DNA from 2 places in the Bradyrhizobium sp. 61 genome. Region 2 is predicted to be linked to the other one. Evidence: riboswitches for the same ligand, from Rfam matches in the RefSeq annotation. Region 2 holds a riboswitch; the other holds the start of a gene.
What was found. Region 2 has a riboswitch for cobalamin ahead of IVB46_RS35490 (TonB-dependent receptor). Riboswitches for the same ligand answer to the same signal wherever they lie in the genome.
Positions count from the first base shown of each region.

Region 1: it holds a riboswitch for cobalamin, as region 2 does, so the genes downstream of both, IVB46_RS23080 (TonB-dependent receptor) here and IVB46_RS35490 (TonB-dependent receptor) in region 2, are expected to answer to the same signal.

Region 1 is NZ_JADPIU010000064.1:268,032-279,428, reverse strand. Features, by position in the region: gene IVB46_RS23100 (energy-coupling factor ABC transporter permease) at 1-232, shown strand, start outside; gene cobF (precorrin-6A synthase (deacetylating)) at 279-1,028, shown strand; gene cobT (nicotinate-nucleotide--dimethylbenzimidazole phosphoribosyltransferase) at 1,039-2,091, shown strand; gene IVB46_RS23085 (histidine phosphatase family protein) at 2,098-2,670, opposite strand; cobalamin riboswitch at 2,742-2,944, shown strand; gene IVB46_RS23080 (TonB-dependent receptor) at 3,059-5,431, shown strand; gene IVB46_RS23075 (PepSY domain-containing protein) at 5,444-6,865, shown strand; gene IVB46_RS23070 (aspartate/glutamate racemase family protein) at 6,986-7,726, shown strand; gene hydA (dihydropyrimidinase) at 7,738-9,147, shown strand; gene IVB46_RS23060 (NAD-dependent succinate-semialdehyde dehydrogenase) at 9,327-10,760, shown strand; gene IVB46_RS23055 (PLP-dependent aminotransferase family protein) at 10,913-11,397, shown strand, end outside.
Region 2 is NZ_JADPIU010000084.1:434,774-446,170, forward strand. Features, by position in the region: gene IVB46_RS35470 (TRAP transporter substrate-binding protein) at 164-1,189, shown strand; gene IVB46_RS35475 (TRAP transporter large permease subunit) at 1,231-3,078, shown strand; gene IVB46_RS35480 (Cj0069 family protein) at 3,218-4,297, opposite strand; gene IVB46_RS35485 (GFA family protein) at 4,458-4,865, opposite strand; gene IVB46_RS35490 (TonB-dependent receptor) at 5,004-7,352, opposite strand; cobalamin riboswitch at 7,552-7,760, opposite strand; gene IVB46_RS35495 (hypothetical protein) at 7,992-8,357, shown strand; gene IVB46_RS35500 (FixH family protein) at 8,460-8,852, shown strand; gene IVB46_RS35505 (efflux RND transporter periplasmic adaptor subunit) at 8,937-10,370, shown strand; gene IVB46_RS35510 (efflux RND transporter permease subunit) at 10,367-11,397, shown strand, end outside.

The DNA of each region.
Region 1 (11,397 bases), on a different contig from region 2:
GCTGTCGACCACGTATCAGGCCGGCGTCATCGCCTGGGTTGCGTTCTGGGCGCTCTATGGCTCCGGCTTCGGTGCGACCAACCTCGTCAACATCGCGACCTTCGCGGCCTCCTACGCGCTCGTCATCGTGATCGAGCCGCTGGCCGACCTCGGTGTGCTGGCGCTGGCGAAGTCGCTGCGCGGCGTCACCGCGCCCGGCCTCGTTACCCCGCGTTTGCATAACGCGGCTTGAGAGACAAGCGAACGGGCGGCCGTGATGGCCGCCCTTCGCACTCACGATGCTGACACTCTCCCTGATAGGCATCGGTTGCGGCGATCCCGGGCAGCTTACGCGCGCCGCCGTTCAAGCCATCAACGCGGCCGATCTCATCCTGATCCCGCGCAAGGGGACGGCGAAGTCCGATCTCGCAGATCTCAGGCGGACGATCTGCGCGGATGTGCTCACCAATCAAACGACGCGCATTGCCGAGTTCGATCTTCCCGTGCGCGATGCCGGTGAAGCGGATTATCACAAGGGCGTGGACGATTGGCACGAGGCCGTGGCCGCGGCCTGGTCGCAGACGATCGCCAGCCATCTCGGTGATGATGGCAAGGTCGCGCTGCTGATCTGGGGCGATCCCTCACTGTATGATTCCTCGCTGCGCATCGCGCGGCGGCTCGATCCCTTGCCTGATATCGAGGTCGTGCCCGGCATCACCTCGATCCAGGCGCTGTGCGCGGCGCATGCGCTGCCGCTCAACGACATCGGCGAGCCTTTCCTGGTCACGACGGGACGCCGCTTGCGCGAAGGCGGCTGGCCGCAGGGCGTCGATACCGTGGTGGTGATGCTCGACGGCAGCACGGCATTCCAGTCGCTCGATCCGGCCGGGCTGAACATCTGGTGGGGCGCTTATCTCGGCATGCCCGATCAGATCGTCATGTCGGGCGTTCTGGCCGAGATCGGCCCGCGCATCGTCGCCGCGCGACAGGATGCGCGCGAACGGCATGGCTGGATCATGGACAGCTACATTCTCAAGCGCAGGCCGTAAGCGAGGCAGCATGCTCCCCGATTGGGTCACCCGGAAATGCCCCGATGTCTCCGCCGTCCATCGCGAGGCGGCGCTCGCGCGTCAGGCGCAACTCACAAAACCGGCCGGCGCGCTCGGCCGGCTGGAGCAGCTTGCGGTCGAGCTTGCGGGCCTGCAGGCGACCGAGCAGCCGCGCGCCGCGCGAGTGCCGATCATCGTCTTCGCCGGCGATCACGGCATCGTCGCGCAGGGCGTGTCGGCCTATCCGCAAGGAGTGACCATCGCGATGATGGCGAATTTTGCCTCGGGCGGTGCCGCGATCTCGGTGCTGGCGCGTGAGCTTGGCTCAAACCTTGAGGTCGTCGACGCCGGTACGCTGGCGCAGGAGGCGATGGCAGGAATCGTCACCGACAAGCCGCGCAGCGGCACGCGCGACTTCAGCGTGGAAGCAGCGCTCACCCCCACGGAGCTGGCATTCGCCTTCGAAGCCGGTCAGCGCGCAGTCGCGCGCGCAGAAGCCAGCAGGCCCGATCTTCTGATCTTCGGCGAGATGGGCATCGGCAATACCACGACGTCGGCCGCGATTGCGGCGAGCCTGCTCGGCATCAGTGCCGAGGAGATCGCGGGCTGCGGTACCGGCGTCGACGCGGCCGGCCGCGCGCACAAGGCGCGCGTGATCGACGCTGCGATCGCGCGTCGCGGCGTTGCAGGCGCTTCGCCGGAAAAGATCCTGTGCGCCGTCGGCGGCCTCGAAATCGCGGCGATTTGCGGCGCCATCATTGCGGCTGCGCAAGCCCGCATTCCCGTGTTGATCGATGGCTTCATCGTATCGGTGGCAGCGCTGGCGGCGGTGCGGCTGAACCCGTCGTGCCAGCCATTCCTGCTGCCGTCGCATCAATCGGCGGAGCAGGGGCATCGGCTGGTGCTGCGTGCGCTGAACGTGCAGCCGTTGATCAGCCTCGATCTCAGGCTCGGCGAAGGATCGGGTGCGGCCATCTCGCTGCCACTGGTGCGGCTCGCGTGCAGCCTTCACAACGACATGGCGACCTTCGCGCAGGCCAATGTGCCGGATCGCCCGGCCTGATCCGGCTCAAGCCGCGCGCTGATTGACCGCGATGACGCGCCAGCCCGTGGCGAGCCGGTCGATCCGGGTCAGTGACAACGGATCGATCACGAAGCGTAGGGCCGCTTGTGGTGTCAGATCCAGCGCAATGCAGAGCGCGGCGCGGATGGTGCCGGAGTGAACGACGAGCGTTGCGGAGCCGGCGCCGATTTGCGCGAGACCCAGTCGGACGCGCGCGACCTGATCCTCAAAACTTTCGCCGCCCGGCGGCCGCGCGTGCGCCGGATCGCTCCAGAACTGCGCATAGGTCTCCCCGCCGGTCGCAGCGAGTTCGTCATGCCGCCGGCCGGTCCAGTCGCCAAAATCCTGCTCGCCAAATTCGGGCACCAACGCGGGTTCGAGTCCCAGCGCGCGCGCCGTCTCAACCGTACGTCGCGCCGGGCTCACCAAGCTCGCAGCATCTGGCGGAAGCCTCTGCCGCAACGCCTCCAGTTGCACGCGATCGCCGAGATCGGCGGGCGCGTCGGCCGCGTGGATCGTCCCTTTGACGCCGTCGACGGGCGCATGCCGTATCAGCCAGAGGAAGGTCTCGCCTTCCATGCCTATCTCCAAGGAAGTTGGTCGCTGTGGTAATAACGTCGCACCGGCACATTGACTCTGTCTTGTCGGTAATCCTAGATGGCTTTGACGGTTTCCCCGAGTGGGGATGAAAAGGGAATGCGGTGCGGGGATTTTGTCCCCAATGCCGCGGCTGCCCCCGCAACTGTAAGCGGCGAATCTTGCGTCACGAGCCACTGGGTATCTCGGTCCCGGGAAGGCGATGCAAGGTACTGACCCGCGAGCCAGGAGACCTGCCGTCAGCCGTGGTCACACGCGAAGATGTCGGTCGGGGAGTACAGACATTCGGCTTCATCGGAAGGCTCAAAGGCCGGAGGTGGGACCTGGTTCGCTGTGACGTGCCACTGACGTCATACCGAGGTCCCGAACTGTGTCTTCCATTCGTCTTGTACGACCGCGTTGCTTCCTGCTCGCTTCCGCCGCGCTTACTTCATTTGCAGTCGCCGATCTGCCCGCAGCGCTGGCGCAGCAGGCCCGCGAGCCGCTGCCGCCGGTCGAGGTGTCGCCCGCCCAATCCCGCAAACCGGCAAAGCCGGCGGCCCGGGACGCGCAGAGCCCACGCCGCGCAGCATCGCGCAGGCCCGCGGCCGCATCGGCCGCGGCCAAGCCCGTCGTGCCGACCGCGGCGGCGCAGACGCCGCTCAACACCAATGTGGTTGCCGAGAGCGCCTCGCGCCTCGGCCTGACCGTGCAGGAGACACCCGCGACCGTCGAAGTCATCTCGGCCGCGACCATGCGGGAGCAGGGCTATCGCACCGTGTCGGAGGTTGCGCAGGGCGCGGTCGGTGTCACCTCGGGCGACAATCCGGCCGAGCCCGCGGCTTTCTCCATGCGTGGCTTCACCAACAGCCAGATCAACATGCTCTACAACGGCATCAAGATCGGTCCGCAGAACATGACCTCGCGGATCACGGATACGGCCAATCTCGCAGCCGTGGAATTTTTGAAAGGTCCGGCCTCGCTGATGTCGGGCGAAGGTGCCGCCGGTGGCGCAATCAACTTGATCACGAAGCAGCCACACACCGGGCCGATCCGGAATGAGGCTGACTTTTCCTGGGATTCGCTCAACTCGTTCGGCGTCCACTACGGTTCGGGCGGCAGCACCAATTTGCAGGGGCTGGACTACCGCTTCGACATCAGCCGCGCCTCGCTCAATGGCTTTGCCGACGACACCAATACCAAGACGCTGGATGTGTCCGGTCAGCTCAATTACCGCATCTCCGACAGCCTCAAGATATGGGGCGCGATCGAGTACCGGGAAGATCGCTCGAAGGCCTATTGGGGCGCACCGCTAGTACCGATCGCCTTCAGCGGTTCGCATGCGACGAGCGGCATTGTTTCGGGCAATTACGTCTCGAACTTCAACAAAACGAATCTCGGTGCGATCACGATCGACGATCGTACCTTCAACACCAATTACAACGTTCTCGACAACCGCAACGTGGCACAAGAGGTGTGGCTGCGCGGCGGCTTCGAACTGAAGCTGGCGCCTGACCTGACGCTGAAGAGCCAAGCCTATGCCTATGGCGCGGAGCGTACCTGGTTCAACAACGAGATCGAGGCTTTCAATGCCAGTACGGGCCTGCCCAACTCGAACATGGTCGATCGCGAGCGCTTCTATGTTGCACATAGCCAACGCCTTGTCGGCAACATTACCGACCTGATTTGGGACGCTAATATCGCAGGCTTCGACAACCGCCTGGTCACGACACTTTCGTCCAGCTATCTCGATTTCGTCAGGCCAGGCGCGGCCAACTTCCCGGACGATTACGTTTCGCTCGTCAATCCCGACCGTGGCCTTTACGGCCTGCTCACGACGCAGCAGCAGACCGCGCGCATCGACAACGAGGCGCTGTCGTTCGAGGACCGGGTGAAGCTCACGCGAACCTTCGCGCTGGTCGGCGGCCTCCGCGTCGAGCATATCGGGCTTGACCGCAACTCGACCGACGCCGCCGGGCTGGAAAAGGCGAACTTCCCGTTCTCGAAGTCCTGGGCACCAGTGACGGGGCGCATCGGCTACACCTGGGACGCCGTTCCCGGCGTGACCTTCTTCAGCCAGTACGCCACCGGCGCCGACGTCTCAGCCAACAACATCTTCCTGCTTGGGCCAGCCCAGCCGCTCGACCTGACGACCTCGCGCACCTATGAGACGGGCGTCAAGCATCTGTTGTGGAACAACAGGGCGGAATGGTCGTTCTCGGCCTACGATATCCAGCGCAAGAACGTCTATGCGGCGGCTGGCGGCATGCAGCTCAACATCGCGGGACGGCAGGAGTCGAAGGGCGTCGAGCTCGCCGCGGCCGTGCGCCCGATCGAGCCCCTGCGGCTCTGGGGCAACATCGCCTATGTCGATGCACGCTATGCCGACTACAATTTTGCCGGTGGTTCGTTCTCCGGCAACACGCCGCCGAACGTGCCGCGTGTCGTGGCCAATGCCGGTGCGTCGTACCGGTTCTTCACGCCCTGGCCGGTGGAGCTCGGCATCACGGGCCGCTATGTCGGTGACCGCTACAACACCGATGCCAACGTCGTGACGATGAAGGCCTACACCGTCGCCGACGTCTACGCCTTCGTCGACATCCCGAAGACGGTGTTCAACGCGGTCGACCAGGCCCGTCTGGGCTTCCGCGTGCGCAACATCACCGACAAGCGCTACGCGATCTGGGGCGATCCGTTCTATCCCGACCAGATCCTGCTCGGCGCGCCCAGGACCTATGAGCTCTCGGCCGCGTTCAAATGGTAGGGCGCTGACCACATGATGAACGCGATCGTGCTGCTGCATCGCTGGCTCGGGATCGCGTTCTGCCTGCTGTTCGCGATGTGGTTCGCGAGCGGAATCGTGATGCACTTCGTCCCGTTTCCGTCATTGACGGAGGCGGAGCGCTTTTCCGGACTTACGCCGGTTGATCGCGGAGAGGTGAGGATTACGGTCGCGGATGCCGTCGCCGCGAGCGAGATCGCGGACGCCACGCGCGTTCGCCTGGTCCAGCGGAGCGACGGGCCGGTCTATGTCGTGTCGGACCGGTCGCGTGTGGGCGCGGTCCATGCCTCCGACGGACGGGGTGCATCGGTGACGTCCGCCGACGTCGCGGTCGGTATCGCGCGGGATCATGCCCGGCAACGCGCGCTCGATGCCGCGCGGGCGGCGATGATTTCGGGCGCGGATTATGATCAATGGAGCGTACCCAACGGCTTTGATCGACACCGGCCTCTGTTGCGCGTCGCTCTTGGCGATGCGGCCGGAACCGAGGTCTATGTCTCCTCGCGCAGCGGCGAAGTCGTGCTGGATACGACCCGCAGCGAGCGCGGGTGGAATTGGGCCGGCAGCGTCCTGCACTGGATCTATCCGACGGTCCTGAGGAGCAACTGGTCCCTTTGGGATCAGGTGGTCTCGACATTGTCGCTGGTGGCTTTTATCGCCGCGACGTTCGGCGCGGTGCTCGGAATTATCAGGATCAGGATTCGAGGGCGTCGGGTCTCGTCGCCTTATCGCGGCTGGCACGCACTGCATCACATCATTGGTCTCGTCGCGACCGTTTTCGTGCTGACCTGGAGTTTCAGTGGCTGGCTCTCGATGGATCACGGCCGGCTGTTCTCGCGCGGGGAGCTGACCCCGACCGAAGCGGGCGTGGTGTATGCCGCGCCTGACTGGACGACGGCCCCACCGGTCGGTCAGCCGTCGGCTCGCGAAGTCGAATGGTTCGCAGTCAACGGTGTTGTCTACCGGCGCGACCGGACTGGCCTTGCCAGTCAGACCTTGACCAAAACGGGGGAGGCGATCCGCAGCCGGCAGGTGGCATTCCTCGGCGAGAAGGATGTCCATGACCTGACGACGCGCCTTGCGCCGGGCTGTGGCGACCCATCCGTTCTGGCCGACAATGACGACTATCCCGCGCACTCCGTTGTCCCCGGAGCGCCCGTCTATCGCTCCCGATGCGGCGACCTCTGGTTCGACATCGACGGTGCCGACGGCCGCGTGCTGCAAAGACTGGATGCCTCGCGGCGGGCCTATCGCTGGTTCTATAGCGCGCTTCACACGCTCGATTTTCCCGTTCTCATGGCGCATCCGCGTCTGCGCGATATCCTGGTCGTCGGGCTCTGCTTGCTAGGGCTGGCATTTTCCGTCACTGGCATTGTCATCGGCTGGCGGCGCTTGCGGTCGACCTTCGCGGCTTGAGCTGCGTATCGAACAAATCATATGCGCCATGCAAATTGCGGGTTGCGCGGGCGATGGCAGGCGCGGATGATCGTCCGAGGGGCGCAGCGGTGCGCTCTCTCAATGGGGCGATCGTGATCGATGTCAATTCAGCGCAAGCGCCTCGGCATGATGACCCCATCGTCCAACTCGGTGCTGGAGCCCGTCACCAATTCCATGCTGCATGGCGTGGCCGGCGTCACCGCTCATTTCTCGCGCTTCCGCGTTACCGAGATCGCGCTCGATGCCGCGGCGCTGAATCAGTTCGACGCCTCGGTGATGCTGCCGGCGGCGGATCTGCTGGCGGATGCCAGGGTCGATGCCATTGCCTGGAACGGCACGTCGGCGAGCTGGCTCGGTACCGGCCGCGACCGGAGCCTGTGCGAGGCGATCGCGGCGCGGACCGGAATCCCGGCGACGACCTCGACGCTCGCCTGCATCGACGCCGTCCGCGCGCTCGGCGCCGGACGCGTCGGCCTGGTTCCACCCTATACGGACGACGTGCAACGGCGGATCGGCGATGTCTGGGTCGAGGAGGGGATCGCCCCTCACGCCGAGCGGCATCTCGGCCTGCGCGATAACTTTTCCTTCGGTGAGGTCACGCCCGCGACGATCGCCGACATGATCCGCGCGGTCGCGGCGGACGGCGCCGATGCCGTCGTCATTCTCTGCACCAATCTCGACGGCGCCGCGCTGGCGGCCTCGCTCGAACGGGAGTTGGGCATCGCCGTGCTGGACTCGGTCGCGGTCACGTTGTGGCGGACGCTCGAACTCGCCGGTGGCGACATCGCGGCCCTTGCGGCGTGGGGCCGGATCTTCCAGACATCAGCGATCATCAAGTGACGGAGACGCCTGTGACGCAGCTCGATCTCGCCATTCGCGGCGGCACCATCGTGACGGCCAGCGACGAGTTTCGCGCCGATATCGGCATTCGCGACGGACGCATCGTCAACATCGCCGACCGCATTGAAGGTGCGGCGCGCGAAATCGACGCGACAGGTCTGCTGGCGCTGCCGGGCGGGATTGACAGCCATGTTCACATCTCCCAGGCCTCCGGCTCCGACGTGGTGATGGCCGACGATTTTGCTTCGGCAACGCGCGCGGCGGCGGCCGGCGGCAACACCATGGTGCTGCCCTTCGCGCTCCAGGAGAAGGGGACGTCGCTGCGCACCTGCGTCGAGAACTACCGCAAGCTCGCCGAGGGCGAATGCTACATCGATACCGCCTTCCACCTCATCATCTCCGACCCCACCGCGGTCGTGCTCGGGCAGGAGCTGCCGGCTCTCGTCAAGGACGGCTACACCTCGTTCAAGGTGTTCATGACCTATGACGACCTCGTGCTCAGCGACAAGCAGTTGCTGGAAGTGTTCGACGTCGCGCGCCGCGAGGAGGCGCTGGTCATGGTCCATTGCGAGGGCTACGACGCGATCCGTTTCCTCACCGCCAAGCTCGAACGCGAGGGCCACATCGCGCCCTATTATCACGGCGTGTCGCGGCCGCAGGCCGTCGAGCGCGAGGCGACGCATCGCGCCATCAGCCATGCCGAGGTGATCGGCGTTCCCATCATGATCGTCCACGTCTCCGGGCGCGAGGCGATGGAGCAGGTGCGCTGGGCCCAGCAGCGCGGACTGCCGGTGCATGCCGAGACCTGTCCGCAATACATCACGCTGACGGCCGACGACATGAAGGGCCTGAACATGGACATGTCAGGCGCAAAGTATGTCTGCTCGCCGCCGCCGCGCGATGCCGAAAGCCAGCAGGCGATCTGGGAAGGCATCACCACCGGTGTGTTCCAGACCTTCTCGTCCGATCACTGCCCGTTCCGCTACGACGATCCCAAGGGTAAGCTGGCGCCGAATTCCCGCACCTCGTTCCGCTGGGTGCCGAACGGCATTCCCGGCGTCGAGACCCGGCTGCCGATCCTGTTCTCGGAGGGCGTCTCGAAGGGACGGATCAGCTTGCAGAAATTCGTCGAGCTGACCGCGACCAACCATGCGCGGATCTACGGGCTCTATCCGCGCAAGGGCTCGATCGGCGTCGGCTTCGACGCCGACGTCGTTCTATGGGATCCCAAATTGAAGAAGCCGATCCGGCAGGCCGACCTGCACCACGGCGCGGACTATACGCCGTGGGAAGGCTTCGACGTCACCGGCTGGCCCGTCACCACCATCGCGCGGGGCCGCGTGGTGTACGAGAAGGGCAGGATCGTCGGCGACAAGGGTGCGGGCGAGGTGCTCAGCCGCGGCAAGTCGAGCCTGGTGTGACGGAAAAATAATCGCATCGGGACGACGCCATGTCGTCTGTTGCGCATACCATCCTCGCGCTGCTGCGACATCATTGATCCCTTTTCGCCGGCCGCCTTTCGGTGTAGCTCTGCGCCCACTTGTTAGGCGACCGGGCGCCAATGCTGATCGCCGCCGAAATCATGCAGGAGACACCAGGGATGTACCCGAAAGTTCAGATGTTCATCGCCGGCGAGTGGACCGACGGCACCTCCGGCAAGTCGGAGGACATCCTCAACCCCGCCACCGGCCAGCCGATCGGCAAGACCCCGCACGCGTCGCGCCAGGACCTTGACCGCGCGCTGGAGGCCGCCAAGGCCGGCTTCGAGATCTGGCGAAAGACTTCGCCGTTCGACCGCTACAAGCTGATGCGCAAGGCCGCCGACATCATCCGCTCGCGCGCCGCCGAGATCGCACCCGTGATGACCATGGAGCAGGGCAAGCCGGTCGTGGAAGCGCAGGGCGAGACCATGCTCGCCGGCGACCTCATCGACTGGTTCTCGGAAGAAGCCCGCCGCGCCTATGGCCGCATCGTGCCGCCGCGGATGGGCAACGTCTCCCAGCTCGTGACCAAGGAGCCGGTCGGCCCGGTCGCCGCGTTCACGCCCTGGAATTTCCCGATCAACCAGGCGGTCCGCAAGATCTCGGCCGCGCTTGCCGCCGGCTGCTCGATCATCGTCAAGGGCCCGGAAGAGACGCCTGCAAGCTGCATGGAGCTGGTGCGCGCCTATGCCGACGCGGGCATTCCGGCCGGCGTCGTCCAGCTGGTGTTCGGCGTGCCGTCGGAAGTGTCGGAATATCTCATTCCGCACCCGATCATCCGCAAGATCAGTTTCACGGGCTCGACCGCGGTCGGCAAGCATCTGGCCGCACTCGCGGGCCTGCACATGAAGCGCGTCACCATGGAGCTCGGCGGCCACGCGCCGGCGATCGTGTTCGCGGACGCGGACCTCGACAACGCCGCCAAGATTCTCTCGGCCAACAAGTTCCGCAATGCCGGCCAGGTCTGCGTCTCGCCGACGCGCTTCCTGGTGCATGAGAGCGTGTATCAGCCCTTCGTCGACAAGTTCGTCGCGGCCGCCAAGAGCCTCAAGGTCGGCAACGGCCTCGACAAGGACACCCGCATGGGCCCGCTGGCAAACCCGCGACGCGTCGACGCCATGGAAGGTCTGGTCTCCGATGCTGTCCAGCGCGGCGCCAAGGTCCAGGCCGGCGGCAAACGCATCGGCAACGAAGGCTTCTTCTTCGAGCCGACTGTGATCACCGACGTGCCGCGCGATGCCCGCATCATGAACGAGGAGCCGTTCGGACCGCTTGCCCCGATCACCTCGTTCCGCAGCTATGACGAGGTGGTGGCCGAGGCGAACCGCCTGCCTTACGGCCTTGCGGCCTATGCCTACACGACCTCGACCAAGACGATGCAGGCGATCGGCTCCGACATCGAGAGCGGCATGGTCTCGATCAACCACCATGGCCTCGCGTTGCCGGAAGTGCCGTTCGGCGGCATCAAGGATTCTGGCTACGGCTCCGAGGGCGGCCTCGAGGCGATCGAGGGTTATCTCAACACGAAGTTCGTGACGCAGGCGAGCGCGTAAAGAAAAGTCGCGTTGTCATTCCGGGGCGCGCGAAGCGCGACCCCGGAATCCATCGCGCAACACGTGATGCAGACAAATGGATTCCGGGCTCGCGCCAAGCGGCGCGCCCCGGAATGACGGTGGATAGACCTGCGTTGCCTGACGGGCGAGACATGGACAACAGCCGTCACCCGAGCAAGCGCGTGTCCCTTGCCGGGATGCATATCGACCGGAATTCGGCCGTGCCGCTGCATCTGCAGATCGCGGCGCACATCCGCGACGGCATTTTGCGCGGCGTCTTTCCGGCTGGAACGCAATTTCTGGGATCCCGGGAGATCGCGCGCGAATTGGGCTGCTCGCGCACGGTGGTGTTGACCGCCTGGGATCTGCTCTACGCCGAGGGCTATCTTGAATCGATGCCGCGCGGCAGCGTCATGGTGGCGTCCGTTACGACACCGCATGTGGAGCCCGCATCCGCTACATCGCGCGCGCCCAAGCCCGCCCATATGTCGGAGCGCTGGCGCTCGCTGCTTGCCTTCGACTACGAGACCAACTGGCCCTCGGAATTCAGCCCGGGGGCGCCTGACATCTCGACCTTCCCATTCAAGGACTGGTCGCGCCTGCTGCGCCAGACCTGGCAAAATCCAAGAGAGCAGGA
Region 2 (11,397 bases):
ACGTAGCCACCATTCACGATCGATCGGGCCAAAATGTTTCGCAGCGCTGCTGCGGAGAACGAGAGCTGCTGTCCAATGCCGGCGCATCGAGAGCCGGCCTGCAGCAACAGCTGGCGGCGAAAGCCGTCGCTACAGATCAATCCATGCTCAACAGGAGGAGACGATGACCCCGCGGAAGCCAATCACCCTCAGCCGTCGCAAGTTGCTCATGGCCGGCGCGGCCGTGCCGCTATGCGGCATTCTCACGCGTCCCGCTTCGGCCGCGGAATTCACCTACAAGCTCGCGACCGGCCAGGATCCGACCCATCCCGTCAACGTTCGCGCGAAAGAGGCGACCGACCGCATTCGCGAGGCGACGAGCGGGCGGCTCGAAATCAATCTCTTTCCGGCCAACCAGCTCGGCTCCGATACCGACCTGCTGACGCAGGTGCGCAACGGCGGCGTCGAGTTCTTCAATCTTTCCTCCCTGATCCTCGCGACGCTGGTTCCGGCGGCGGGTATCGTCAACCTCGGCTTTCTGTTCACGAGCTATGACGCGGTCTGGAAGGCGATGGACGGTGAGCTTGGCACCTACATTCGCGCGCAGATCGCCAAGACGCCGATCATGACGGTGTCGAGCGCCTGGGACAACGGCTTCCGCCATGTGACATCGTCGGGCCGCGAGATCAGGACCCCAGAGGACCTCAAGAATTTCAAGCTGCGCGTGCCAGCCGCGCCCAATCTGACGTCGCTGTTCCAGGCCCTTGGTGCAGGACCCGCGCCGATCAATTTCAACGAAGTCTACTCGGCGCTGCAGACCAAGGTGGTCGACGGGCAGGAGAACCCGCTGCCGATCATCGCGACGGCCCGTCTCTACGAGGTGCAGAAGACCTGCTCCCTGACCGGGCATGTGTGGGACAATTACTGGATCCTCGGCAACAAGCGGGCTTTCGAAAAACTGCCAAAGGACGTGCAGCAGATCGTGACACGCGAGTTCGACCGCTCAGCCAAGGACGAGCGCGCCGACATCGCGAAGTTGAGCGACACACTGCGCTCGGATCTGACCGCCAAGGGCATGCAGTTCATCGAGGTCGACCGCGGCGCGTTCAGGCAGGCGCTGGCGAAGACGAGCTTCTATGCCGACTGGAAGGCCAAGTTCGGTGAAGAGGCCTGGGCACAGCTCGAGAAAGCGGCGGGCAAGCTGTCATGACCGCGATCAACCATATGCCGAATATCGATCAGGGTGCCGCAATGGCGGCACCTCAATCAAGTGTGCACCTGTGGGCCGCCAGGGCCAACAAGGTGCTTGGTCATGTGGTTGCGATCCCGGCGGCACTCCTGGTGCTGGCCGAGATCGTCGTGTTGTCGGCCGGCATCGTCGGAAGATACGTTTTTCATGCTCCGATCATCTGGGCCGACGAGCTCGCCGGCATTCTGTTCCTGTGGCTCGCCATGCTGGGATCGGTGATTGCCTTCCAGCGTGGTGAGCACATGCGGATGACGGCCATCATCGGCATGCTTCGGCCCGACGCCCGCGCGTTCCTGGATGTCGTTGCCGCCGCGGCGTCGTTGGCGTTTCTCCTGCTGGTGATCCACCCGGCTTACGAGTTCGCGGCCGACGAGGTGTTCGTCACGACGCCGGCGTTGGAAATCGTCAACAGCTGGCGCGCTGCGGCGTTACCCGTCGGCATCGGATTGATGCTGGTCGCCGCAGTTCTGCGGCTGGCTCGCATCGCCGGCTTGCGGAGCCTGCTGGCCGCCGTAGCGCTCGTCGCCGGGATCATCGCCGCGCTTGTGCTGGCGGGACCGCTGCTCAAGCCTCTCGGCAATCTCAACCTGCTCATCTTCTTCGTGGTTATCGTCGGCGCCATGGTCCTTGCGGCGGTGCCGATCGCGTTTGCCTTTGGTCTTGCGACCGTCGGCTATCTGGCGCTGACGACGGGCACGCCCGATGTGGTCATCATCGGGCGCATGGACGAAGGCATGAGCCATCTGATCCTGCTGGCGGTGCCTCTGTTCGTGTTCCTCGGCCTGCTGATCGAAATGACCGGCATGGCGCGTGCCATGGTGGGCTTTCTCGCCAGCCTGCTTGGACATGTGCGTGGCGGTTTGCACTATGTGCTGGTCGGCGCGATGTACCTGGTGTCGGGAATCTCGGGTTCCAAGGCGGCCGATATGGCAGCGGTGGCGCCCGTGCTGTTTCCCGAGATGACCAAGCGGGGCGCCAAGCCCGGCGATCTCGTCGCACTGCTTGCCGCAACCGGCGCCCAGACCGAGACCATCCCGCCTTCGCTGGTGCTGATCACGATCGGCTCGGTGACGGGCGTGTCGATCGCGGCGCTGTTCACCGGCGGTCTGCTGCCCGGCATCGTGCTGGCGATCGGGCTCTGCTCCGTGGTCTGGTGGCGATACCGCGGCGAAGACCTGTCGCATGTGAAGCGCGCGACCGGGCGCGAGATCGGCCGCGCCTTCGTCATCGCGATTCCGGCGATGGCTCTGCCCTTCGTCATCCGGGCCGCGGTGGTCGAGGGCGTTGCGACGGCGACCGAGGTGTCGACCATCGGCATCGTCTACTCGGTTCTCACCGGGCTTCTGATCTATCGCCAGTTCTCCTGGCGCCGCCTTTATCCGATGCTGGTGGAGACCGCGTCACTGTCCGGCGCGATTCTGCTGATCATCGGTGCCGCGACCGGGATGGCGTGGGCCCTGACTCAGTCGGGTTTCTCGGCATCGCTCGCCAAGTTCATGACGGCGCTGCCGGGCGGAACACCGGTCTTCCTCGGCGTCACCATCGTGGCGTTTGTGATTCTGGGCAGCGTGCTCGAGGGCATCCCGGCCATCGTTCTGTTCGGGCCGCTGCTGTTTCCGATCGCCCGTCAGGTCGGGGTGCACGAGGTGCATTACGCGATGGTCGTCGTTCTCGCCATGGGCATCGGTCTGTTCGCCCCGCCGTTCGGCGTCGGCTACTATGCGGCCTGCGCCATCAGCCGCATCAGTCCCGACGAAGGCATCAAGCCGATCGTCGGCTATATCGTGGCCTTGCTGATCGGCACGCTCGTGGTTGCCGCGATACCGTGGATATCGACCGGCTTCCTGTGACGTGAGGTGGCGCGGGCCCGTCAGCGCTGCCCGGTGCGGGGCGCGTTGATCGCGCCACCACGGGCCTCGTCAACGCCGCCCGTTGTGCACGGAAATATCGGACGACGTCACAGCACGGCTGCCGGCCTAGTGTTCCGCGTTATGCGCCCGAACGCACTGCCTGAGTCCGGAGCAAGCGGTGCTTCACCGTTCGGGCGATTGCCGCCGGCGCGTCGTCGGGAATCGCAAAGCAGGAGCTCGCGTTGATTTCGCACAGGACGTAGGTGTCGGTACCGGCGGCGTTGCGGGGCCCGTACAGGAAGTCCGCGTCCCAGATCACCGGCAGCGATGGTTCGTCGATGCCGAGCGTGTCCATCAGCTGTGGCGTCCATTCGTCCTCCATCGATCTTCGGAGCGCCTGGAATTGCGAAGCATCGGGTCCGTGCATGATCCGTGGGCCCGGCTGCGCCTCGGGTGCGTCGGGGCCTTCCGGCGGCGGCGGGATCAGGGCCTTGATCAATTGATGCCCGAAGCCCGCGACCTTGGCGCCGCTCATGTAGCAGCGGATCATGCCGTCGGGCAGGCGGGGTTGGAACGCCTGGTCGATGATGCAGCCGCCCCATCCGAAATACGGTTCGCAGCGGGCGAGCAAGGCATCGAGCGTCATGTCCTCGGGCAGGCTGCCGCGTTGGGCATGCAGCACGCGAACCATGGCGTCCGCGTTGGGCAGGGCCTCCACCTTCCACACCCCTTGGCCACCATTGCCGCGATTTTGCTTGAGCACGCGCGGACCGTTCGCCTGAAGGCGCGAAGGAAATTCGGCGCGGAAGCTTGCGGCGGTGTCATAGCGATGCGTGTCGGCTCCCCAGCCAAGATGACGCGTTCGGTAGAGCACGTCCTTGACGCCCATCTTCAGGATCACGTCGGGATGTGCGCTCACCCATGGCCCTTGCGCCGCAACGTCGCGCAGCAGCGGGTCGAGGGCCTCGCGCGTCTTGCCCTGATGGATCGGATCGACCCAGACGAGCACGCCATCGACGGCGAGCAGTTGATCGCGGACGGCGTCGGCGAAGATCTCGTCGTAGATCACCGGCCGGGCTTCGATGCCGACCGCGGCGAGTGCTTCGAAAACGCGGACGAAGCGGCTGTTTTGTGCCGTCGTGTCCCGGCGCGCGGCAGCGTCGCCGCGGGAGAGGATGGCAACGGTAGGGCGGAGAGGAGGGTGGCGTTCGGTATCCATGCGCAAGCTCCACGAATGGCGTGCTGCGCAGAGCTTGGACCGAGGTCTCACGGGGAGTCTGCTTCGTCCCCACGCCGATCAATCTACGTGAGATCGTCCGGCCGTTGCAAGATGGTGTTTGTGCGGTTCCATCCAGATGGCGAACGCTTCGCGCGCGCCGCTACGGTGGCGGAGGATAGCGGTCGAATGTCGGCAGTTCGTGCGCACGCTCCATCCATCCAAGGCGCTCTGCGACCTGGATGTGCATCGTCGCCGGTACGGCATCGGGATCGTCGTAGGTCGCGCTCTGGACGTCGATGACCCCGGGCAACATGTCGGCATTGACATAAAACAGGCCGGTTCCGCAGTCGCCGCAAAAGTGCCGCCGGGCATGTTCCGAGGAGTGATACACCTTGGGCTCGCCCTTGGTCACCTTGACGGCATCGTCCGCGTACATCGTCCAGCCGACGACGGGAGCGCCCGCGTGAAGCCTGCAATCGCGGCAGTGACACAGCGCGTGCACGATCGCTTCGCCCTCGACCTGATAGCGGATCGCGCCGCAGTGACAACCGCCGGTGATGGTGCTCATGCGTTCCTCCCGATGGAAGCGAGGTTTCGTTGATCGATAGCTCTCGAGACCTGCGGCTTCAACGGCGCAATCGATTTGCGATTGCGTCCTACTGTCGCGTGACAACTCCCGCCACGGCGCGGGCAAGGTGATCCGCGACTACCATTTGAACGAAGCCGCGACCTCGTAGCTGCGTGGCGCGCCCAGGATGATCTGGTCGGTGTAACCGGGATCGCCCCAGGCCGCGTAGAGCTTGTTGGTCAGGTTCCTCACGCGAAAGCTGATCCGGGTCTGGTCGACGCCCGGGAAATAGGCTTTGGGGATGTCGACGAACGCGTATGCGTCGAAGATCGTGTAGGCGTCCATCGTGACCAGATTGTCCTGGAAGTTGAAGCGGTCGCCGACGTGACGGACGAGGCCGCCGATCTCCACCGGCAGCTTCGTGTCGAAGCGATAGGAGGCGCCGGCGTTGGCGATGAAGTTCGGAACGTTGGGCGGCGTCTTGCCCGAATAGGACTGGAAGTCGCCATTGCCGTCGACATAGGTGAAGTCGATGAAGCGCGACTGCACGAAGGCGACGTTGCCCCATAGTTTCAGGCCCGCGACCGGATTGACCGCGGCGGCAATCTCGACGCCCTTGGAGGCCATCTTGCCGGCGACGTTGAAGAGGATGCCGCTTTCGGGGACGTAGACGTTCTTGCGCTCGATGTCGAAGGCCGAGAACGTGGCCTCCGCGCGCTTGTCGGCCGACAGCAGCTTCACGCCGGTCTCGTAGGTTCGCGACGTCGTGAGCAGCAGCGGCGTCGTGGGCCTGAGGATGAAGATGTTCGCCACCGTCGGGTCGGCTGCCGTCGCGTACTGGCTGTAAAGCATCACGCCGGGCGCGATGTCCCAGGTGTAGCCGATGCGTCCGGTGACCGGATTGAACGTCTTCGAGAAAGGATAGTTGGCTTTCAGGAGGCCATTCTCGTCGAAGCGGGTCCGCGACAGCTCGATATTCTCAAAACGGATGCCGCCGATCAGCGCAAAGGTCGAGGTCAGCTTGAGCCGGTCCTCGAACGACAGCGAGGCGGTGTCGAGATGGGTGTAGATCTTCTCGTCGCTGCGCGGGCCGTAGAGGCCGCGGTCCGGATTGAGGAGGTCGACGTAGTCATTGAAGAACAGCGTGTCCTGCGAGACGTTGAACTGGTTGCTGCTCGCCGCCACGGTGGCGACGAAGCGATTGTCCATTCCGCCGAGATTGGAATTGACGGTGAGGTCGGTGATGTTGCCGTAGAGCCGCTGCGCGTGATCGAGCGCCAGGCGCTCGCGGTAGATGCTCTGCGCGCCTGCGAAATTGCCTACGGTCTGGTCGAACGACGAGATCTCGTTGTTGAACCAGTGCCGGTGGGCGTCATAGCCATAGACCTGGCTTTTCAGCGAGATGTTGTTGGTGATGTCCCATTGAAAGCCGCTGCGCAGCCAGAGCTCGTTGGCGCCGCTGTGATTGTCGAGCACGTTGTAGTTCGTGGTCAGCGTGCGCGCGTCGATGGTGACCGGGACCGGCGTGCCGCCGCCGAGGTAATAGTTGCTCCAGAGGCCGGAGACGACGCCGTACGTCGGCACGATGCCCGGCGCGTTCGCCGGCACCAGCGGCGTTCCCCAGTAGAAGCGGTCGTTGTCCTGCCTGTATTCGGTCGCGCCCCAGATCCTCAGGTTCTCGTTGACGCGATAGTTCAGCTGGCCCGAGACGTTGCTGAGCTTGGAATAGGTGTCGTCGATAAAGCCCTTGTTGTTGAAATGGCTGATGTCGAAGCGGTAGTCGAGGCCGTTGATCAGCGTGCTGCCGCCCGATCCGTAACCGGCGCGATAGCCGTTGAAGGAATCGTAGGAGGTGAAGGCGTCGTTGACGATTGGTCCGGTGTGCGGCGCCTTGTTCACGTAGTTGATGGCGCCGCCGGTCGCACCGAGGCCCGCCACCAGCGAGTCCGGTCCCTTGATGATCTCGACCTGCTGGAGGCCAGCCACGTCCATGGGACGGCCGGTCATGGTCGACGGCCCGATCGGGATGCCGTTGTAGAGCGTGGAGATCTGGTCGCCGGAAAAGCCACGCATCGAGAAGATGGCGGGCGCGCCGGGCGCATCGCCGCCGGTGACGCCGACTGCAGCCTTGGCGACGTCGGTCGTGGTCCGGATGCCCAGGTCCTGCATCGTCTGCTGACTGATGACCTCGACGGTCGCCGGCATCTCGCGCGCCGTGATGCCGAGCCGGGAGCCGACGTCGGTGACGGCTGCCGTGTTGAGCGGCGTCTGCACCGGGCCGCTCGGAGCTTGCGTGGCCGGAACGGCGACAGCAGGGGCGCCACGATTGCGTCCCGCGGCGCGCCGGGCCGCGCGCTGCTTCTGAGTGCCGGGGCTGACAGCAGGAGCCTGTCGCGGCGCAGGCGGCGACACGATCACCGGGCCGACCTCCCGGGAGCGGTTGTCCTGCGCCGCGCTTTGCGCGAGCGCCGCGGACGACAAGGACACCGACGAGAGCAGAGTAATCAGGAAAGCACGCGATAACGCTGGCCTTGCGCCAGCACGGAAATGAAGTTTTTGCACGACAACGCTCTGCGGCGACGCAAACAAACCGTCACCGCGGTTGCCTTAGTCATCCACCTTCGCCCCAGGCGGCGGATGCACCGGCTACTTGTCCGACATCAGGGCACCCCGCCCAATGCGTTCGCGCGTGACCATGGCTGGTAGCAGGTTTCCTGGCTCGCGGGTCATCGCCTTCGACCACCTTCCCAGAGGCCCAAGCGGGGCTCCAGTGGTTCGTTTGGTCGTCGGCTATCCGCCTACAGTTGCGGGGGCAGCCGCGGAATTGCCCACTGAGGTGGACGCACCGCATTCCCTTGAAGAGTCCTTGCGGACACTACCGATCACGAAACTGGCATCAGGGGATGAGCGCGTCAACATCCGCGCGGGCTGTTCGACGGGCCGGTCGGTCGATGGTGGCCTTGTGTTGCTGTTTTGCACGATAGTCCTAGGGGCTGCGTCGAAACGTCCAACCCGGCCTCCGTGCGAGCCTGGGTAACGGACGCTTGACCACGATCAATGACTGCCTTTGGTGTCCGAATATGCTACTGAGGCCGAGTTCCGGCCCGACAAGGTAAGTCGATATTGATGCAGTTCGTCCGTACCATCCTGGCAGTCGCCATCGCCATATCCCTGGCGATGCTGCCGGTTGGCGCGTCCGCGGCGAACCTCGCAATGTCGTCGGATGGCATGCAGGCGGCCATGCACATGAGCGGCGATGCCGACATGTCGATGGACGATTGTTGTCCCGACATGAAGGGAACGGGCTCCCATAGCGGCGGCTACAAGTGCGGGATGGGCTTCTGCTGCGTCGGTGGGATCATCGCGCTCGGTGAAGTCAGGCCCGTGGCGTTCGAACGTCTCGCCGTCATGGCCAGCACGATGGCTATTCCCCCGGATCAGGTCGTTTCCTTCCGCAGCGGCAGTCCTCCTTTCCGACCTCCTCGAATCTGATCTCGCAAAGCCCGAGACGCGAGCGGCAGGTCTGCTCGCGACGACGACTGACGTGCGCGCTTCACGCGCCACGGCGAAAGATCAATTCATGAGGACAGGACAATGCTTTCCAAAATCAGCACCGCGGCTCTCGCCGCCACCCTTTCGCTTGCCGCTTCCGCCGCGATGGCGGGCGCGGGCGACTACGCCTTCGAGCCCGTCACTCCGCAGATGAAGAAGGGCGAAGACGTCACGCTCACCGTTCGCCTGACGAACAAGCAGACCGGCAAGCCGATACCGGATGCGGTCATCTTCAAGACGCGCCTCGACATGGCCCCGGACGGGATGGCCGAGATGGAATCGGCGGTCGCGCCGCTGCCGTCCAGGGAGCCGGGCGTGTACGCCTTCAAGACGGACCTGCCCATGGCTGGCCGCTACCAGATGACGCTGTCCGTGAAGGTGCAGGGCGAACCGGAGACCGTCACCGGCAAGGTGATCGTCACGGCGGTCAAGTGAGCGTTCGGGCGCTGCCCGGCGGCGCCCGACATTCCCCTTTTTCCTTCACACGGACGCGCGCTCCCGGGCGCGCGGATACACGACATGAAAACGCTGCGTCTCCTGACGGCACTTGCGCTGGGCGGTGGCCTGGTCCTGGCCGGCTACTACTGGCATTCGAACGGTGCGGGCTGGCTCGCTGAGGCCGACATATCATCGGCTGCGGCTGCCGCGGAGCGAACGCCGCTCTACTACCGCGATCCAAGCGGTGCGCCGCTCTGGTCTGCGGCTCCGAAGAAGGACGACCGCGGGCGGGACTATCTGCCGGTCTACGACGACGATGGAGCGGCCGTCGCGCCGGCGCTACCGAAGGCGCAGGCGGCTTCGCCGCGAAAAATCCTCTACTACCGCAATCCCATGGGGCTGCCCGACACGTCGACCGTCCCGAAGAAGGATCCGATGGGGATGGATTATGTCGCTGTTTACGAAGGCGACGACACCGACGACGGCACGGTGAAGCTGTCGCCCGGCAAGATCCAACGCGCGGGCGTGAAGTCCGAGCCCGTCACGCGGCGCTCGATCCGGGTCTCGGTGAAGGCGCCCGGCACGATCCAGCTCGATGAACGCCGCGTGTCGGTGATCGCGATGCGTGCCGAAAGCTTCGTGCAGAAGGTCGCCGACGTAACGACCGGCACACGCGTGAAGGCCGGCCAGCCGCTGATGGAAATCTACAGTTCGGCGGTGGCGTCCGCAGCGGCGGAATATCTCGCGACGATCACCTCCAAGACGGTCGGCGGTGTCGAGATGTACGGCCGCGGCTCGCGACAGCGGCTGGTCAATCTCGACGTTCCCGAGTCCGTCATTGCGGAGATGGACAAGACGCACACCGCGCCCATCGCCATACGCTGGTCTGCGCCGCGCGACGGGGTCGTGCTCGAACGCAATGCGATCGAAGGGATGCGGGCCAATCCCGGCGACGTTCTGTTCCGGATCGCGGACACCTCGGTGGTCTGGGCGCTGGTCGACGTGGCCGAGCGCGATCTCGGCAACATCGCGGTGGGGCAGTCAGTCGCGGTGCGCGCGCGCAGTTTCCCCGGCCGGACCTTCACCGGGACCATCGCCGTCGTCTATCCGCAGGTGAACCGCGACACGCGCACCGTTCGCATCAGGATCGAGCTCGCCAATCCGGACGCGGTGCTACTGCCCGACATGTACGTCGATGCCGACATCGACACGGCCGATGCCGCGCCCGTCCTGGCGATACAGGACAGCGCGGTGCTCGACACAGGCAGCCGGCAGGCTGTCCTCGTCGACAAGGGGGAAGGGCGCTTCGAGCCGCGGGAAGTCAAGCTCGGCCGTCGCGGCGGCGGCTATGTCGAGGTGCGCCAGGGTCTTGCGGACGGCGAGGCGGTGGTGACCTCCGCCAACTTCCTGATCGATGCGGAAAGCAACCTGAAGGCGGCGCTGAAGGGTTTTGGCGAGGCGGCGTCCCAAGCCTCCGACGCCGGCCCTGGCAATGCAACGGGAGATCACAAATGATCGCCCGCATCATCGCCTGGTCGGCGCGCAATCTGCTGCTCGTGCTGTTCGGGACCGGCTTCGCGGCCGCCGCCGGCCTCTATGCCCTGGTTCACCTTCCGCTGGATGCGATCCCGGACCTCTCGGATACGCAGGTCATCGTCTACACCGAGTATCCCGGCCAGGCGCCGCAGGTGATCGAGGATCAGGTCACCTATCCGCTGACGACGGCGATGCTCACCGTGCCGAAATCGAAGGTCGTACGCGGCTTCTCGTTCTTTGGCGTCTCCTTCGTCTATGTGATCTTCGAGGACGGCACCGACATCTATTGGGCGCGGTCGCGCGTCATGGAATTCCTGAACGGCGCGGCGTCCAGGCTTCCCGCCGGTGTCACCCCGACCATCGGGCCCGACGCGACCGGCGTCGGCTGGGTCTACCAATACGCCGTCGTATCGAAGGAATTGAACCTGGCGGACACGCGCACGATCCAGGACTGGAATCTGAAATTCGCGCTGGCCAAGGCCGAAGGCGTCGCCGAGGTCGCCAGCGTCGGCGGCTTCGTCAAGCAGTACAACGTGGTCCTCGACCCGCAGCGGATGCGCGACCGCGGCATCAGCATGCAGAAAATACGTGAGGCGATCCGCGCCAGCAACGCCGACGTCGGCGGCCGCACCGTCGAGCTCTCCGAGTTCGAATACGTCATCCGCGGCAAGGGCTATATCAAGAGCATCAACGATCTCGGCAACATCGTGCTGAAGACGAGCAATGGCACCCCGGTGCTGCTGCGGGACGTCGCCAACGTCGAGCTCGGGCCAGACGAGCGGCGCGGCATCGCCGAATTGAACGGCGAGGGCGAGGTCGCAAGCGGCATCGTGCTGCAGCGGTTCGGCGTCAACGCCCTCGACGTCATCGAAAACGTCAAGAAGCGCTTCAGGGAGATCGCGAGCAGCCTGCCGAAATCGGTCGAGATCGTGCCGGTCTACGACCGGTCGAACCTGATCTACGCGGCCATCGATACCCTCAAGCATACCCTGTTCGAGGAGAGCAT